Regions from separate parts of the Lysinibacillus sp. 10T31 genome, predicted to be linked through region 1. Evidence: riboswitches for the same ligand, from Rfam matches in the RefSeq annotation. Region 1 holds a riboswitch; each other region holds the start of a gene.
The links. Region 1 has a riboswitch for thiamine pyrophosphate ahead of AC1DCY_RS04490 (ABC transporter substrate-binding protein). Riboswitches for the same ligand answer to the same signal wherever they lie in the genome.
Positions count from the first base shown of each region.

Region 2: another riboswitch for thiamine pyrophosphate. It lies ahead of thiW (energy coupling factor transporter S component ThiW); the one in region 1 lies ahead of AC1DCY_RS04490 (ABC transporter substrate-binding protein).
Region 3: another riboswitch for thiamine pyrophosphate. It lies ahead of thiM (hydroxyethylthiazole kinase); the one in region 1 lies ahead of AC1DCY_RS04490 (ABC transporter substrate-binding protein).
Region 4: another riboswitch for thiamine pyrophosphate. It lies ahead of thiC (phosphomethylpyrimidine synthase ThiC); the one in region 1 lies ahead of AC1DCY_RS04490 (ABC transporter substrate-binding protein).

Region 1 is NZ_JBFTHS010000005.1:72,469-77,140, forward strand. Features, by position in the region: gene AC1DCY_RS04475 (MFS transporter) at 1-1,072, opposite strand, end outside; gene AC1DCY_RS04480 (hypothetical protein) at 1,245-1,649, opposite strand; partial or broken gene AC1DCY_RS04485 (TetR family transcriptional regulator) at 1,725-1,802, opposite strand; TPP riboswitch at 2,259-2,368, shown strand; gene AC1DCY_RS04490 (ABC transporter substrate-binding protein) at 2,542-3,537, shown strand; gene AC1DCY_RS04495 (thiamine-binding protein) at 3,539-3,829, shown strand; gene AC1DCY_RS04500 (ABC transporter permease) at 3,829-4,599, shown strand; partial or broken gene AC1DCY_RS04505 (ABC transporter ATP-binding protein) at 4,577-4,672, shown strand, end outside.
Region 2 is NZ_JBFTHS010000032.1:25,837-30,508, forward strand. Features, by position in the region: gene AC1DCY_RS18040 (MarR family winged helix-turn-helix transcriptional regulator) at 213-635, shown strand; gene AC1DCY_RS18045 (ketosteroid isomerase family protein) at 678-1,001, shown strand; gene AC1DCY_RS18050 (EVE domain-containing protein) at 1,017-1,496, shown strand; gene thiW (energy coupling factor transporter S component ThiW) at 1,557-2,057, opposite strand; TPP riboswitch at 2,182-2,289, opposite strand; gene AC1DCY_RS18060 (hypothetical protein) at 2,247-2,495, opposite strand; gene AC1DCY_RS18065 (MFS transporter) at 2,648-3,844, opposite strand; gene AC1DCY_RS18070 (ABC transporter substrate-binding protein) at 4,049-4,672, opposite strand, start outside.
Region 3 is NZ_JBFTHS010000028.1:49,140-53,811, reverse strand. Features, by position in the region: gene thiE (thiamine phosphate synthase) at 181-813, opposite strand; gene thiD (bifunctional hydroxymethylpyrimidine kinase/phosphomethylpyrimidine kinase) at 803-1,627, opposite strand; gene thiM (hydroxyethylthiazole kinase) at 1,627-2,382, opposite strand; TPP riboswitch at 2,472-2,570, opposite strand; gene mbcS (acyl-CoA synthetase MbcS) at 2,800-4,389, shown strand.
Region 4 is NZ_JBFTHS010000016.1:82,353-87,024, forward strand. Features, by position in the region: gene AC1DCY_RS11425 (methyl-accepting chemotaxis protein) at 1-269, shown strand, start outside; gene AC1DCY_RS11430 (AEC family transporter) at 433-1,362, shown strand; TPP riboswitch at 1,691-1,805, shown strand; gene thiC (phosphomethylpyrimidine synthase ThiC) at 2,075-3,853, shown strand; gene AC1DCY_RS11440 (hypothetical protein) at 3,980-4,255, shown strand; gene AC1DCY_RS11445 (catalase) at 4,372-4,672, opposite strand, start outside.

The sequences.
Region 1 (4,672 bases):
TACGAGCGTTAGGCGGGGCAAGTTCTCCTATCATCGCCTGTTTAATAGGAATAAACATCAGCTCACCAATTGTTCCAATAAACATGGCAATAAAAAGAAACAATACGCTATTTGAAGAAGCAAAAACACTAAAACATATAGTAAAGATCAACATTCCTGTAACAAGAGTCCAGCGATCACTGTATTTTTTAAATAAAAATAATACAATGCTTGATAGGACAACTACAAGAATAGTATTCTCTGTTCGGAGAAATCCAAGCATTTTAGTGCCGTCTACGATGAAATCTATGCCAAACAATGAAGCTGATTGCTGGGGTATATCTTTTTCAAGACGAATCCCAATATAGTTGGATAAAGACTGTTCCAATGTAAAAATCATGATTGCTCCTAAAATATAAAACATAAACAGCTTATCTTTTAAAACGGTTGAATAGGTTTGAAACATCTCAAATGGTGAAAGCTTTTTCTTATGAAGAGAAGACTTAGGTGAAGGTACTGGTGAATAGGTTTCTGAGATGAAGAAAATAGTCACGAATACAGATAATAAAGAGATAAGTGAAATCCCAATAAATAGTTCAAATAAGTAGTTTTTAAAAAGAAATGCCCCAATAATTCCTCCAATTGCCGTTGATAAATTCCCCAACCAGTAGCTAATTGTAAATACAAGCTTTCTCGATTCGGAATTAGTAACATCAATCATCATAGCTTGTGCGGCTGGCTGAAACATCCCTCCGCAAAACATAGTGAGGACGAAGAATGCCGCAGAAATATAAGGAAGATTAAACCAAGGAGAATTACAAAGTGCTATAAACAGATAAGAAAGCAATAGTCCAAGTTCAGCATAAATCATTATTTTTTTTCGCCCAATTTTATCTGAAACATGTCCTCCTATGAACCCTCCAATAACCCCGCTAATCACTATTATTATAAGAATAATACCCGTTTTAGTAGCTCCGATATTTTGAGTAAAATAAATTGCCAGAAAAGGTATAACAGCCATAGAAATAAGACCGCCTAGAAATTGCATGACTAGGCGAAGTTTGATGTTGGGATGGATATCTCTCAATTTCATATAATCACTCCTAAGTATATTAAATATGAACTATTTCCGATAGAATCTTCAGGTGTCTCAGTTTGGGGTTATCTATTGATTATCCTATTAGGAAGTGTCTCTTTGACTCTTTTTATGTTTAACTTGTTTAACCTTATGTCTACAAGTGATGGCCGGGCAAAGGGGGAGGAGCTTATTTATTAGAGATAGGCCCAAATAATCTCAGTGCTTGTCTCGATATATCCTTCCGCTTCTCGTTTGTATATTCATCAATAAACGTTAAACGCATTCCGTTTAAGATCGATAAGTATGATTCAGCAATTAATGAAGGTGATTCTTCATAAAAGGAACCGAGCCTTTGTCCTGATTCAATAATCGGATAAATAGAGGCCTTAAATAATTTTGCAAAATCATCTAGTTCTTTATAAAGCTTCGGAAACCGTTCAGGTCTTGCAAGAACCTGCTGAATTAGGCGTAGAAATTCAATTCTCATGGCAAAAAGTTGTACATGACAATCTATCATTTCCTTAATTACTTCAAGAGGCTCACCTTTAAAATGTTCTGCTATTTCAGTAAAATATGGTTTGATTTCTTCCAAGGGCTCCAATATTGCCGATTCATAAAGTACTTCTTTTGAATCAAAATATGTAAATACGGTACCAAAACTAACACTAGCTTCCTTTGCTATTTCGGCAACTTTTGTCTCTGCAAAACCATTCTCACTATATAATTTAATGGCGGCGTTCAGGATAGTAGATCTTTTTCTTTTTTTTTTTCATCATTAGTAAGTTTAGTCTCCATTTAGATATTCCTTTCATAATAAATGATTGATTGATCAATCAAATTTTATTGTAATTTGTTTCCATTGTCAATATGTTGATGGAATTTTTTGAATTTTACGGTTAGTTATAATGGAATTCCTTAAATGAAGGGATATTATTCTTTAAAATTGAGTTTTTAAAAAAAGTAGAACTGACAATTTAAGCATGAAGCCTCTATTTCAATGGAGTCTGAAAATATTATCTAGCTCTCCTAAAGTACCCTTTACAAAAGAGGCGCCATAGCAGTTATTTGATGTGAATGAAAAATATATTTCAAAAAAAGGATTAGAAATAAGGCTATAAAATAATAATTCAGCGCTATTTGCAAACAGAGCCTTGTCATTTCCGGATAGATATGGGTATAATAATCACGAAAAGTTCATATGGAAAGAATGTAGGGGGGCTGGTGTTGCCAGCTGAGATTGTGTCCGATAGACGCTGACTCTTTGAACCTGATTTGGCTCGTACCAGCGTAGGGAACATCTATTCAAAAAGTGAAAGTTTTTGATATTGATTACAAAACGTCTGGGAGGAATCCTAGGCGTTTTTTATGTTTTCAGACTTTTGTTGCATGCACATACCTTACGTGCAAACAGATTGTGAACGGTTTCTTCTGGTAAAGACATTCATACATGAACACTTTCACACTACTTACTTGGAGGATTCAGCATGAAAAAATGGTTATTCATCCTGATGGCTGCACTTTTAACTTTAGTGGGCTGTAGCGAAAAAGAGACTAAAAAGGATGCTAAGGGATTAACGAAAGTATCAGTCGTTCTTGATTGGACACCGAACACAAATCATACAGGCTTATATGTAGCGGAAAAACTTGGCTACTTTAAGGAACAGGGCCTAGATGTTGATATTTTATTACCTGGCGAAACGGGAGCCGATCAGCTTGTGGCGTCTGGCAAGGCTCAGTTTGGCGTAAGTTATCAGGAAGGGATCACACAGGCACGTGTGCAAGATGTACCTTTAGTATCGATCGCAGCGATTATTCAACATAATACTTCTGGCTTCGCATCCATTGCATCAAAAGGCATTACGTCACCTAAGGATTTTGAAGGTAAAACATACGGTGGCTGGGGTGCACCACTTGAAAAGGCAGTACTGCAATCACTAATGCAAACAAAAAAGGCAGATATTAATAAGTTAGATATTGTCAATGCAGGTGATTTAGATTTCTTCACAATGATGAAAAAAGATATTGATTTTGCCTGGATTTATTATGCGTGGACAGGTATTGAAGCCGAACTGCGTGGCGAAAAACTAAACATGCTATATTTAACAGATTATAGTGATCAGTTAGATTATTACACACCTGTACTTGCTACAAATGAAAAAATGATTAAGGATGATCCCGAGACGGTAAAAGCATTTGTCGCTGCCGCAGCAAAGGGCTATGAATATGCGATCAGCCACCCAAATGAAGCGGCTGATATTTTACTAGAAGCGGTACCTGATTTAGATAAGAACCTTGTCCATAAAAGTCAGGAATGGCTAGCAGATAAGTATCAAGACGACGCTGCACAATGGGGCGAGCAAAAGCTAGCTATCTGGGAAAATTACGCGAAATGGATGGCAAGCAACAAAGTTTTAGAGGGCGAATTTAACGCAAAACAAGCATTTACAAACGACTTTTTACCGAAAAAGGAGACGAAGTAGTATGGCAAACTCATTAATAAGTGTACAAATTATCCCGAAAACTGAAAAATATGAGGATGTGATTCCATTTGTCGATGCAGCGATTGCGGTTTTAGACGCATCAGGGGTGAAATATGAAGTTCATCCGTTAGAAACGACAATGGAGGGTGAGCTATCGACTTTGCTACAAATCATTGAAAAAATGAATGACAAGATGATTGAGCTTGGCGCTATCAATGTCATTACGCAAGTGAAAATTTTATATCAGCCATCAGGTATTACAATGGATACGCTAACGGAGAAATACCAGTGATGAAGCAAGCTGTTAAACAAGGAAGGACGATAATTTTTATCGCCTTCCTCTTATTCATGTGGGAACTTATTGTCCGTTTTGCAGATGTACCACATTGGCTATTGCCTACACCAAGTGCCATTTTGAAAGAAGGCTTTCAATCGTATAAGACGTTTGTGCCACATGCTTTAGCGACTGTTCAGTTAGCACTCCTAGGCCTTACCATCGGAATATTGTGTGGGCTAACGGTTGCCGTGCTATTACATCGTTTTACGTTTGTGCGAGAGCTATTTTATCCTATTCTCATTATGTCACAAAATGTCCCTGTGCTCGTCCTAGCACCGCTCTTAATCATTTGGTTTGGCTTTGGTTTATTGCCAAAGCTCATTATTATTTGTTTGGTGTGCTTTTTCCCGATTGTTATTTCGGCAATGGATGGCTTTCGTCAAACCACACCTGAGCTGAAGCATTATTTTGAAATGATTGGGGCAACGAAAGCACAAACCTTTTGGAAGCTTGAATGGCCCTATGCGTACCCGTCGATTTTTTCAGGCATTAAGATTGCGGCAACGTATAGCGTTATGGGAGCTGTCATTGCGGAATGGTTAGGTGCGAAAATGGGGATTGGAGTCTATATGACATTGGCACAATCTTCATTTCGAACGGATCGCGTGTTTGTAGCGATTTTTGCTATCGTATTTTTAAGTTTACTATTATTTAGTGCTATACAATTGTTAGAAAAACTTGTTGTGAAGGGGAGAGGACTCCATGCTAAGCATTCAAAACATTGATAAATCCATTGATGCTCTTCCGGTTATTCGCAATTTATCTTTTGAGGTGAAGGACGGGGAATTTGTGGCGATT
Region 2 (4,672 bases), on a different contig from region 1:
AACCCTTTTACTTCATAATGTCGCACAGTCTTCACTTCAATCAGCAGAAATACGCTTTAACTGGTGATCTATTAATTTTAGAATGCTATTTTTGTAAAATAAGTGAATTTAGTGGAATTTATCTTGTAAACAATATATATGTGTGTAATAATTTATGATAGTAATAATTTATTACTATCATTTTGTAGTACTATAAATTTGGGGGTTCAAAAATGACCAATATAATGAATTCATTTGGTTTTCTCAGTTTTAAATTAGCGGAGTCTTTAGAGGAAAATCTCGAGCAATATATTAGCGAAAAATTTCAAATGAAATCTAGAGAAGTTGGGATCATGATGGCTGTAAAAAACCAAAAACTTAGCCAAATTCAAATAGGGCAGATTTTAAAGTTAGATAAAAATAGTGTCCGCTTTTTTATCGATGGACTAGAAGAAAGAAAGTATGTTTATAGGGAGAAAAATCCAGAAAATAGAAGAGAAAATTTAATATGCCTTACGGAACAGGGTGAAAATTTGGCGGAAGAATTAATGAAGACTCTTGCGATTTCTGAGAATGAAGTTTTAAACGTACTTTCATTGGAAGAAAAAGAGCTATTGAAAAGTATTATGAAAAAAGTATATGAAAATCATTCATAGGGATTAAAAACTTATAAATAAAAAAAGAAAGAGTGAAGAGAAATGAAAGCTGTAGAGGTTATGAAGGAGTATTTAAGAAGAGCACAAGAAGAGGGCCAAGATTTATCAGATATGTATGCAGATCATGGGGAATTAAAAAATTTTAAAGGTGAAATTTTTAAAGGAAGGAAAGAAATACAAAACTTTTACACGTCACCTATGCCAAAAGGCTTTAAATTAACTATCCAAAATATTGATGGTGATGATACAGAATGTATTGCAACCGTTTCCACTACTTGGGATGGTTTGCCAAACCCAGTGATTTTGGAAGAAAGGTTGATTCTTGAAAATGAAAAAATAAAATCGTTGGCGATGATTCCAAAATAAGAGGGGACGGAAGCTATGTCATTAAATCCTAATAAAAATTCTCTTCCTACACCTGAAAGAGACACGAAATATTGGATTGGTGTGGTATCTCTTAATCATGTGCAAAAAGGGGTTGAGGGAGGATTTGGTCAGCTATGCCATGGTAAAGAAAGGCCTTTGAAACGAATGCAAAAAGGAGACTGGATCATTTATTATTCTCCTAAAAAAAGTCTAGATGGTAATGAGCCTGTAAGAGCATTTACAGCAATTGGAAGAGTAAAGGACGAGCGAATATACGAGTTCCAAATGGCAGAGAATTTTATTCCTTTTAGAAGAGATATAGACTTTTTTAAAGATGCAAAAGCTGTGCAGATAAAAAGAATCTTAGATTATTTAGAATTTGTAGAGGATAAATCGAAATATGGCTATAAATTCAGATTTGGTCATTTTGAAATAAGCAAAAAAGACTTTTTATTAATTGCTCATGAAATGGGATTACCGTTGAAATATGGGTGAATAGGCTTTGAATAAAAAACGTTACTTTCTTAATTAATGAAAGTAACGTTTTTAAATTCATTATTTAAGCTGAGTGTTAAGGGTAGTTACAAATACTGTTTTACGCAAATTGCTGGCAATGACAATGCCTAAGATAGCACCAATAGTACTTGATGTTAAAAAAGCTGGCATGAAAAATAAAGCAGCAACGGATGTCCCCATTAATAAATGTGCATAAGGTACTGCAATAAGTGAGGCAATGATACCTGTTCCAAACATTTCACCGACACCTGCTAGCCATTGCTTGCCGCTGTATTTATAGGCAAGAGCTGCACATAAAGCACCAATAACACTACCAGGTATAGCTAGTAATGAGCCTGTGCCTGTTAAAATACGAATAATGGCTGTGACGAGGGCGATCATAACAGTAGGCACCGGTCCAAGAATGATAGCACCGATAACATTAATGGCATGCTGGACAGGGTAGGCACGTGCAATTCCCGTTGGTATTGAAACGAAGGTAGAACCTGCTACGGCAATTGCTACTAATAAGGCCATAATTGTTAATTTTCGAATTGACATAATTTCCACTCCTTTGAATGTGAATTTTATAGTTAGCGCCGCTAAACCTGAGAGAATCGCCGCTAAAGCGTAAAAAAGCCGCTTCCTTAAAACAATAGGAAGCGGCCTTGCATTTAATAGTAAAAAGCAAGTGTCGCCACTTCCCTCCGCTAGTGTGAACTAGATCAGGTTCAAAGGGTCCGTATATGATCATATACGTCTCAGCCTTTTAAAGACTCCCCTAGTGGTAATTAAATTAACTTCTTTCAGCAGTAGTCTTCCACCTTTATAGGTGGTGAGATGAATGCCGGTTATAAGTTGCTTTTCAGCAGGTGTCCAAACATCTGTACCTGTCGCTACGCTTTCGGTACAAAAGACATCCGCTGAAATATAGGAACTCAGTCTAAGATCGCCACGTTCTGTGGCAACGACTGAGTGACCAACATCATGTTGGCCCAAAGCCTCCGGCGGATGTCACGGATTTTGAAAGGAATGAATTGTGCGGGCACAATTCAAAATCCGGACGCAATTACGCCAAGGCGAAATTGATTTGTTAGTTTTTCTCATAAATAATGTAGCATACTACTAAAATTAGTCAATAACTTTTCAGACTATTTTGTATCAGGATGCATAAGGTGTGGTGCTTTTTTCATTGTCCAAATTAGGGCAAGGAAGAAACAAGCCATTAAAATAATAGACCCGAATATATAAGGACTGTTCATATTCCAATCGAATAATATACCTGCTAAAGCTGGACCAATCATATTACCAAGACTCATATACGCATTGTTCAATCCAGCTGCATAGCCTTGTTCATTTTCAGCAAGCTTTGAAATCAATGTGTTGACAGCTGGACGAATCAATGTCGTAGCTGTAGAGAAGATTGTCGCTACAATTAAAATAAGTGCAAAGCCAGATGCGAATAATATTAAGAAAATCGAAACGGCTGCAATAAATAAATTGACTAACACTACTTTCATTTCGCCGAAACGATTAAACAGTGGTGTAATAACAAACATCTGTACAACAACACCAAAAGCGCCGCCCATAACTAATATAATGGCGATATCAGTAGGTGTGTAATTAAACTTTTCTGTAACAAATAATGATAATGTTGTTTGGAAGTTAGCAATCCCGAAAGAGAATACAAGCATGATAATTAGCATGACAAAATAAGGCATTTGGACTGAACGAGCCATCTGCTTTACAAGATTATCTTGCTTCTGCGCTTTTTTCGCTGTGTTCGGTTTTGTAGCAGGCAATAAAAAGAACGATAAAATAGCTGCTAAGATAGCTGCACATCCAGCAGTATAGAATGGAAAATGCAAACTAACTTTTGAGAGGAATCCACCGATACCTGGTCCGATCATAAAACCCAAGGACATTGCTGCCCCTAGCATACCCATACCTTTTCCTCGTTCCTCATACGTTGTGACATCTGCCACAAATGCCATTATAGGAGGAGCCACAAATGCAGATCCAAGGCCACCTAAAAAGCGTGCCAAGAAGAGCATCCATACATCTGTTGAAAGCCCGAAACCAATTTGTGCAAGTCCTGTTACGATAAGGCCGAAAATAATGAGATTTTTACGACCGTATTGATCCGAAAGATTCCCAGCGATTGGAGAAAATACGAATTGTGCAAAGGCGAACGTTGCAATCAACATACCAAGTACTTGTCCTGCAGCGCCAAATAGTTTTAAATACTCAGGCATGACAGGAATAATAATTCCGATACTTCCCATTGCGATAAACATATTAAACATTAAAATATACAAAGCCGCCTTATTAGACTTCTGCTGGGTCATCGAATACCCCTTTCTTTAATCAAATATACTACAGTCTACCACAAGGCTTGTACGTTTGCTATTGACTATAAGTCTGAAATTTACTAGTAAAGTTATAGGGATTCTTTTGTTTAACATAAATACGGCCTGCTAGTTTTCCAAAGAAGTTTACTTCCAACTAAACGATAAAAAGCTGTTCTCAACGTAATGTGAGAACAGCTTAGATTATCGAATACTCATTTTAAATTCTAAAAACAGCTCATTGTATTTGCCTAAATAATCAGGACCTAGGTTTTTATAAACTTCTAATGTTTTACGTTGTTCTTCAGAAGGATAGAAGCGCTTATCAGATACAACTTCTTTATCCATTAACTTCATCGCTGCAATATTAGGGGTAGAATAGCCTACATAATCAGCGTTTTGAGCACCTGATTCAGCTTTCAACATAAAATTAATGAAGGCATGTGCACCATCAATATTTTTTGATGTTTTTGGGATAACCATATTGTCAAACCACAAGTTTGAGCCTTCTTTTGGTACAGCGAAGTCTAAATCTTCATTTTCTGACAGCATGTCTGCTGCTTGACCAGACCAAGTGAGTGCTACAGCAGCTTCATTATTAACCATCAGCGGTGTAATCTCATCCCCGATAATGGCTTTAACATTTGGCGCCAATGTAATTAGTTTATCAGTAGCTTTACGTAGCTCTTGGTTATTTAAAGAGTTGAGTGAGTAGCCAAGGTTGTTTAAGCCCATACCAATCACCTCACGTGCACCGTCTACTAAAAAGACTTTACGTTTTAACGAAGGGTCCCATAAGTCCTTCCAAGATGAGAAGTCTAAATTTCC
Region 3 (4,672 bases), on a different contig from region 1:
GCCCCACTGATTAAAGTTTCACTTTATCCCGTATTAACGGGCAGTAATTTACCTATATCAAAAAAGAAGCGTCAGGTCCTCCCATTTCGATTCAATGAGAGCAAAGAAATAGGTGGGGCTAACTGCCCGTAAAAACCCGATTGGTGAAAACTAATAATCAGTGGGGTAAAAAGTTTCACTTTATCCTACAAATGATTTGAATGTAGAGACTGTATTTGAAATATCCTCACTTTGGCAAATTGCAGAAATAACTGCTATTCCATCCGCACCTGCTTTAAATACCGTAGGAGCATTCGAGCAGTTTATGCCTCCAATTGCAACGATAGGGAGCTCCGGACATTGAATCCGAACTTGCTGTAAAAAATCAGTTCCACTAGGTGGATTGGCGTCACTTTTAGAAGTGGTTGAAAAAATCGGACCAATTCCTACATAATCAGCACCATATTGTAGAGCAGTTTGTAATTCAGTTTGTGAATGAACAGAAACACCTAAAATCATGTTGCCAATTTTATTACGCACCATCGACACAGGAAAATCCTCTTGTCCAATATGAACACCATCCGCTTTAAGCTTTATAGCCAGCTCGACATCATCGTTGACGATAAACGGAACATGATACTGTTGACAGAGCTTTTGACATTTACGAGCAAAATCTTCATAGGCTTGCCCAGTAAGTGTATTTGGTCCTTTTTCACGATATTGAAACATAGTAATTCCAGATTGCAGAGCTTTCTCTAAAACATTTAATGGCTCTTGTTTGAAAACATTACTTGTACCCATTATAAAATATAGCTGTAGATCGTCACGTTTCATGAATAATCACCTCGCAGGAATCCTTGAAGTTTTGATAAGCAAAATGATTTGTAGGACCATGGCCATTACCGATAGATAAATCATGAGTTATTGCTAATTGAATAAATTTTTTAGCTTCTTCAATCGCTTCTTCTAAGGGTAGTCCACGACCAAGAAAAGCAGTTAATGCAGCGGAAAACGTACAGCCTGTACCATGCGTATTTTTTGTTGCAATACGAGTGGACTGCATAGAAAATGACCGACCATCTTGGAAAAATACATAATCAGTAGCGTAACATTTATCCTCTAAATGACCGCCTTTAATAATGACGCATTGAACGCCCATTTGTAATAAGATCTTAGCTGCTTCTTTAATATCTGTTAAAGCATTGATTTTCCTTCCAGAAAGGGTTTCTGCCTCAGGAATGTTCGGTGTTACGATTGTTGCTAAAGGTAGCAAATAACTGCGTAATGCCTCAATTGCTTCTTGCTGTAATAAGCTTTCACCACCTTTTGCAATCATGACAGGATCTACTATAAGCGGAATATTTATTTCAGCTAAAATTTGAGCAATTGATTGGATTATTTCGGAGGAAAACAACATTCCGGTTTTAACGGCACTTATTGAAAAATCCTCGACTAGCGCTTTAAGCTGTTTTTCAACGAAGCTAACTTCAATTGGTAAGACATCCGATACACCAAGTGTGTTCTGGGCGGTTAAAGCTGTAATGACAGACGTTCCAAACACCTTTAATTCCTGAAATGTTTTTAAATCAGCTTGTATGCCTGCACCGCCACCACTATCTGAACCAGCAATTGTCGTTACAATATGCATCATTCTTCACCACCCTTGGAAAGGCGATGTAGTTCGTTCAATACTGCAATTTGAAAATCACCAATGTATGGAGTAGAAGAAGCGGCTTGCTCTGCCACTTTTTTATAAAGTGATAATGTTTCTATTAATTGGTCAAATGGTTTATTTCCTACGACGTAGGAAGCACAACATATTGCACTCAATAAGCAACCTGTTCCAGTAACTTCTGTCATTTGTAAATTTCCACCTGTAACCCATTGCTGATGTTCGCCATCAGTAATAAAATCCTTTTCACCGGTCACAATAACAATACAATTGTAGAGTTGAGCTACTTTTTGTGCCTCAACTTCTAAAGAAATGGAACCACTACCACTGTCTACGCCTTTTTGTTGCCATTCTACATTGGCTATAGCTGCAAGTTCTCCGATGTTGCAACGAATAGCCGCAAAATTTATTTCCTCGAGTAATTGTTGTACCGTTTGTTTCCGGTAAGTTGTTGCACCTGCAGCAACAGGGTCTAAAATAACGGGAATGCCAAGAGCATTTGCTTTTTTTCCTGCGAGTAACATTGATTCTTTCATTCGCTCATTAAGGGTACCGATATTTATCAATAAGCCTGAGGCAATTGCGACCATTTCTTCAACCTCATGACTGTCATCAGCCATGACTGGTGAAGCGCCTATTGCTAATAAGCCATTTGCTTGAAAATTAGCCACAACATAATTAGTGATACAATGAATAAGTGGATTTTGTTTACGGATTGTTTGAAATACCAATTTAAGTCCTCCTTGTTGGATGGACGTAAGCGTGCAAAAAAGGCTCTTTTTCGTGTAGAAAAAAACACGCAAAAGAGCCTTTCATCAGTAAATAGATGTGAATTGCTCCCTACGTCAGTATTAACTAACAGGTTCAAAGGGTCAGGTTTTACCTTCTCAACTCTAAATGAGTCCCCCTGCAATTATGCTTTTAGTTGACCAAAATGTACCATATTATTCATTCGTGTTCAATAGGGAGTTTTTTTCTTCATTGCGAAAACGGCACTAAAGCTAAGTCGAACTCGATAGTACTAATACGTGACTGATGCCATATAGCAAAGCATGATAGTTGTCACGACTTTAATGAATTGGAGTGAATTCCATTGAAAATGATAAAAATTGAGTTTTATAATGAGCGTAATAGAGGGGGCATTTGCCATGAAAAGAGAAGATTTAATCGCACCAGAATGGTATAACATTTCAGAGGAAATTGAAAAATATGCACAGGATTCTACTAAAAATGCATTATTAGTTTATAACGAAGATGAGGAAATTCAGTACTTAACATATCAAGCTTTACTTGAAAAGGCGAATCAGGCAGCACATGTATTTACATCCCAAGGTTTAAAAAAAGGTGATGTTATTTTGGTCATGGTGCCAAGATCAGTTGAAGCGTATATCGTCTATATTGCCGCTTTAAAGGCAGGTTTAACGATTATCCCTAGTTCCGAAATGCTGAGAACTAAGGATATTGAATATCGAATCAATCATGCCGATGCGAAAGGCGTTGTTGCATTTGAGCCATATATTGAACAGTTCGATAATGTGGGAAATTTACAAGGAATACAGCAATTTGTCATTGGTCATGCACACGAACCTTGGCAGCCGTTGCTTGAAAAAATGCAAAATCAACCTACGACTTACATAAGTTCTACACCGACTAAGAGTACAGACATTGCATTTTTAGCGTATACGAGTGGTACAACAGGCAATCCAAAGGCAGCGATTCATACGCATAGTTGGGGTTATGCGCACTTAAGAACTACGGCTCCAAATTGGTTAGGTGTACAAGAAGGTGACATTGTTTGGGCTACAGCAGCTCCAGGATGGCAAAAATGGATTTGGAGCCCGTTCCTTGCTACTTTAGGAAGTGGTGCTACTGCATTTGTTTACAAAGGTCACTTTGATGCTGCAACATATCTTGCATTGCTTGAAAAATTCAATATTAATATTTTGTGTTGCACACCGACCGAATACAGAATAATGGCGAGTCTTGGAAATTTACAAGACTTCAATTTAAGTACGATACGTCAGGCAGTGTCAGCGGGTGAACCTTTAAATAGTGAAGTGATAAAAGTATTTTCCGAGGTCTTTAATTTACAAGTACGAGATGGTTATGGACAAACAGAGAATACATTACTTGTTGGAACAATGGTAGGGATGGAGGCTAGAATGGGCTCAATGGGTAAACCTACTCCGGGTAATACTGTTGAAATTATCAATGATTTTGGAAATCCTACTGCAATTGGAGAAGTTGGAGATATTGCTGTACACTGTGAGACACCCGCGTTATTTAAGAAATATTTAAACGATCCCGAACGTACAAATTTACAATTTAGAGGCGATTGGTATATTACAGGAGATCGTGCATATAAAGATGAAGATGGCTATTTTTGGTTTGAAGGACGTGGGGATGATGTCATTATTTCATCTGGGTATACGATAGGCCCATTTGAGGTAGAAGATGCGTTATTAAAGCATCCAGCAGTAAAAGAAACTGCCGTAGTCGCGAGTCCAGATGTAATTCGTGGAAATCTAGTAAAGGCATTTGTTGTGCTCTCTGATGGAGTAGTTGGAGATGAAGCGCTTATTAAAAAACTACAAAGCCATGTGAAAACTTTAACAGCTCCTTATAAATATCCTCGTATAATTGAGTTTGTTACTGAGCTACCAAAGACTACATCAGGCAAAATTCGTCGTGTCGAATTACGTGAGCAAGAAAAAATCCATTATATCATTCAACAATAATTTCCTAGGAAATAATGTCGAAAATCAAAGTTCCTGCTTTTTTATGAACTTTGATTTTTTTTATGAAATTAGGTAATGTATTATAGGTTGAATAGGTTAAAGCAATAGTATTGGCTCATCGCCTACAGTTTGGCATGACATTAGTTAACTTTCTATGCGCTAGCTCGCTTTTGCAAATCTTATTGCCGAGCGGCACATCGGACGCCCGATAGAAAGTGCACAGCCGGAACATAGGTTAACCTCATGTTATGGTGATAAGACCATATTATTGTAATAAGTATGA
Region 4 (4,672 bases), on a different contig from region 1:
ACAATAGTGAGCTGTCTAGTTCTATTGCAACGTCAATTAGTGAGTTAATGACTAAACTTTCTCATATGTTAGAGCATAAAAATCAAGCGATTATGGCAATCCAAAGTATTTCTGCTATTTCTGAGGAGACTGCTGCATCTGCAGAACAGGTAAGCGCATCTGCTATTGACCAACAAGCGGAACTACAAAAGGTTGCAGAGTCCATCAATAATATGAACGAGATTTCAAAAGAATTACAAGAGGTCGTTAATCGCTTTAAGCTTGTTTAACTTTGTTCAGCAAAAGACTGCTTCAATATATGAGGCAGTCTTTTTATTTATGGTAAAAGGCATTGGGCTAAAAATGCCTCGTAAAGGGCTATGAGTTAACGGTAAGGTACATTGACCAAGTATTAAATCAGCACTACTATAGGAGAGGAAAGGGGGACAAGCTATGATGTATCTCGGTATGATTTTTTTTAAAATTGTAGCTCCAATTTTAGTGCTTCTAGTACTTGGTGCAGTTTTACAAAAGAAATTTCGTTTTAATTTAAAGGCGTTATCTCAACTTATTACATATTGCTTCATGCCAGCAGCTGTTTTTGTGAATATATATGAAACGAGTATAGAGCTGTCTGTGCTTGGGGAAGTTGCGTTATTTATTCTACTCTTTATCGGAAGCCAAATGGTGCTTAGTCACTTTCTAGCAAAGGGACTCGGCTTAGTAAAAACAGAGGCTGCGGTGTTTAAAAATAGTGTTGTCCTAATTAATTCGGGTAACTATGGAATTCCAGTTGCACAAATGATTTTTGTGACCCAGCCGATTGGAGTGGCGATTCAGGTCATTCTCGTTATATTTCAAAATATGACGACCTATACTTACGGCTTGTACAATTTAATTTCTTCAACAAAATCGGGCATGTCTATTGTGAAAGACTTCCTCAAAATGCCTATTATTCATGCACTTATTATTGGTGTTGCAATGAACTATTTTAATATTGCTATTCCGCAGTTTGTAAGAATTCCGATAGACCATGTGGCAGATGGCTTTATCGCTGTAGCACTAATAACGTTAGGGGCACAACTATCACAGCTTGAAATCAAATCCATGTTCAATAAGATGGTATTCATTAGCTGTTTTACACGACTAGTCATAGGGCCAGCCGTTGCATTGCTAATCATTTTTGCACTTGGTCTTGACGGTGTCGTGGCACAATCACTTTTTATAGCTAGTTCGTTCCCGACATCACGAAATAGCTCTAGTTTGGCATTAGAATATGACGTAGAATCGGCAACTGCTGCACAAACAGTTTTATTTTCAACGATTGTGAGCTGTATGACAGTGACGATTGTGATTTACGTAGCGGAGCTGTTGTTTACCTAACGGCTGGGCGCTCATTTGATTGCCCATAGTTGATAAAAACTGAAATTGTTCCGATAAAACAAGATAATGTTCCGATAAAAGTTAAAATTGTTCCGATAAAACAAGATAATGTTCCGATAAAAACTGAAATTGTTCCGATAAAATGAGATTTTGTTCCGATAAATCTTCAATGGATTCATATAAAAGTGAATTCATCAAATGATGAGCTGCTTCGCATGCGTGCGCTCTAAAGTCTCATCTGACGCTGACTCTTGGTGAATATACCAAAAATATTCAAATGAAGCTTCCATCTCTTAACAATATCTGCTACACTAGCATCAAACTTAATAGTATTAACTAGGGGAGTCTGATGAGTCAGGCTGAGAGGGAAACGCATAGAGGTTTCTTGACCCTTTGGACCTGATCTGGCTCATACCAGCGTGGGAAAGTTAACCATTATTGCACTCTATGTTATTTGCAATAACTATACCTTTACATTCTTAGCCGGATCCAAATTTTTTTGGATTCGGCTTTTGTCTTCATTCAGCGAAAAAGTCCTATCTTTGAAGGTGATGAGATGAATGCGGTTAAGATTCCTTATCAGTGGGTGCCAAACACCTGCTGAATGAAGACAAAGCCTCCGGACGCAAATTACGCCAAGGCGAAATTGATTTTCTGTTGGGGTGAGCTAGATTCGGTCCTTGTATAAATGTAAAAGGGAGCGAAGTAGTTTATGACAACAGTTAGCGACAAGAATATTACGATTATGACTAGTTTTGAAGGAAGTAAAAAAGTTTACGTAGAAGGTTCTCGACCAGATATTTTAGTGCCAATGCGTGAAATTGCTCTAAGTCCAACGACAGGAAGTTTTGGTGAAGAGGAAAATGCACCAGTACGTGTTTATGATACGAGCGGCCCGTACACTGATCCTGCACATAAGGTGGATATTACAAAAGGATTGCCAGCTTTATGTAGTGTATGGATCAAAGAACGAGGTGACGTTGAAGAATACGAGGGTCGTACTATCAAGCCAGAAGATAATGGATTCCGCAAAGCTGATGATCCACGAATGAATGAAAATGTTTTTCCGGACTTATCTAGAAAGCCTTTACGTGCGAAGAAAGGTAAAAATGTAACGCAGCTTCACTATGCACGAAAGGGAATTATTACTCCAGAAATGGAATTTGTAGCGATTCGCGAAAATATGGATCCAGAATTTGTGCGCTCAGAAATAGCGGCAGGACGAGCTATTTTGCCATCTAATATTAATCACCCTGAGGCCGAGCCAATGATTATTGGACGTAACTTCCACGTGAAAATTAATGCCAATATAGGCAACTCAGCGGTGTCATCCTCTATTGCAGAAGAGGTAGAAAAAATGACGTGGGCTACACGCTGGGGTGCTGATAACATTATGGATTTATCTACTGGTAAGCATATTCATACGACACGTGAATGGATTATCCGTAATGCCGCGGTGCCAGTAGGAACAGTGCCGATTTATCAAGCGCTAGAAAAAGTAAATGGTGTGGCAGAGGATTTAACATGGGAGGTGTATCGTGATACGTTAATCGAACAGGCTGAGCAAGGTGTTGATTACTTCACGATTCATGCGGGGGTATTGCTGCGCTATGTGCCATTAACGGCTAATCGTGTAACAGGTATAGTGTCTCGTGGAGGCTCGATTATGGCGCAGTGGTGTTTATACCACCATCAAGAGAGCTTCTTATATACTCATTTTGAAGAGATCTGCGAAATTATGAAAACCTATGATGTTGCCTTCTCTTTAGGTGATGGTTTACGTCCGGGTTCTATAGCAGATGCAAATGATGAGGCTCAATTTGCGGAGCTAGAAACGCTAGGGGAATTAACGCAAATTGCCTGGAAGCATGATGTGCAGGTAATGGTAGAAGGACCAGGGCATGTACCAATGCATCTTATTAAAGAAAATATGGACAAGCAGTTAGAGGTTTGTAAGGAAGCTCCATTCTATACTTTAGGGCCACTGACAACAGATATTGCTCCTGGCTACGACCATATCACATCGGCTATTGGTGCTGCGATGATAGGTTGGTATGGTACGGCAATGCTATGTTATGTGACGCCTAAAGAGCATCTAGGCTTACCAAATCGTGAGGATGTCCGTGTAGGGGTTATTACGTATAAAATTGCTGCACACGCTGCAGATTTAGCGAAGGGGCATCCGGGAGCACAGCAGCGTGACGATGCACTATCTAAGGCACGATTTGAATTCCGCTGGCGCGATCAATTCAACCTTTCGTTAGATCCAGAGCGTGCAGTCGAATACCATGATGAAACATTGCCTGCAGAAGGGGCGAAAACTGCGCACTTCTGTTCAATGTGTGGACCTAAGTTTTGTAGTATGAGAATCTCACAGGATATTCGTAATTATGCAAAAGATCAAGACTTAAATACGACTGAAGCGATCCACAAAGGTATGAAGGAAAAGGCTGAGGAATTTAAAAAGGCAGGCAGTCAAATTTATCAATAATTATTAATGCGGGCTTGTGTCTATAGGCACAAGCCTTATTTTGGTTTATCTCCAAAGGTGGTGGATGACATTTGTTAAAACCTACGCATGTATTTAAGTTGATTGGAGTGGAGGTTGGGCGACTCCTTGGGGATCAGCGTCACAGATGAGACCCTGCAGCGAAGCGAAGCGGCTCATCGGACGCCCCCAGGAAGCTTTGCTCTGTGCGAAAGCGAAGCGGCAGCAAATGTTTTCTGTAGCGAAAGCAAAGCGGCAGCTACAATTGTTTTATCTGTGCGAAAGCGTAGCGACAGTAACAACAAATGTTTTATCTGCTCGAAAGCGAAGCGTCAGCGGCAAAGCGCCCAGCCGGAACGTAAATCAACCACACATTATGGTGAAGAGCCCTCAATTTGTCATTAAGATAAAAAAGCTCCATGTGAAGTTGCCCTTCACATGGAGTAAAAAGTTGGATTTGGATATCAATAATAAGTGGAAAAAATCAATTATGCCTCAGCAGGTTTGTTTGCTGGAATATGTTAAACGTTTGTTGGTTGTTTTACATATGGGTTTGAAAGATCCATACCTTCTAATGAAAGACCCATCGCTTTTGCTACACCTTCGCCATATGCTGGATCAGCTAAATAGCAGTGAAGGATATGACGACGTTTGATGAACTCTTCAACTGGTGCCATATCATTAGCAGTATTTTCGAATAGGCGTTGTTGCTCTTCGGCAGTCATTAGGTTGAATAATTTACCTGGCTGCTCGAAGTAGTTGTTGTCGTCTTCACGGAAGTCGTGGATACCAGCATTACCGTCAATACGTAATTCAGGTTCT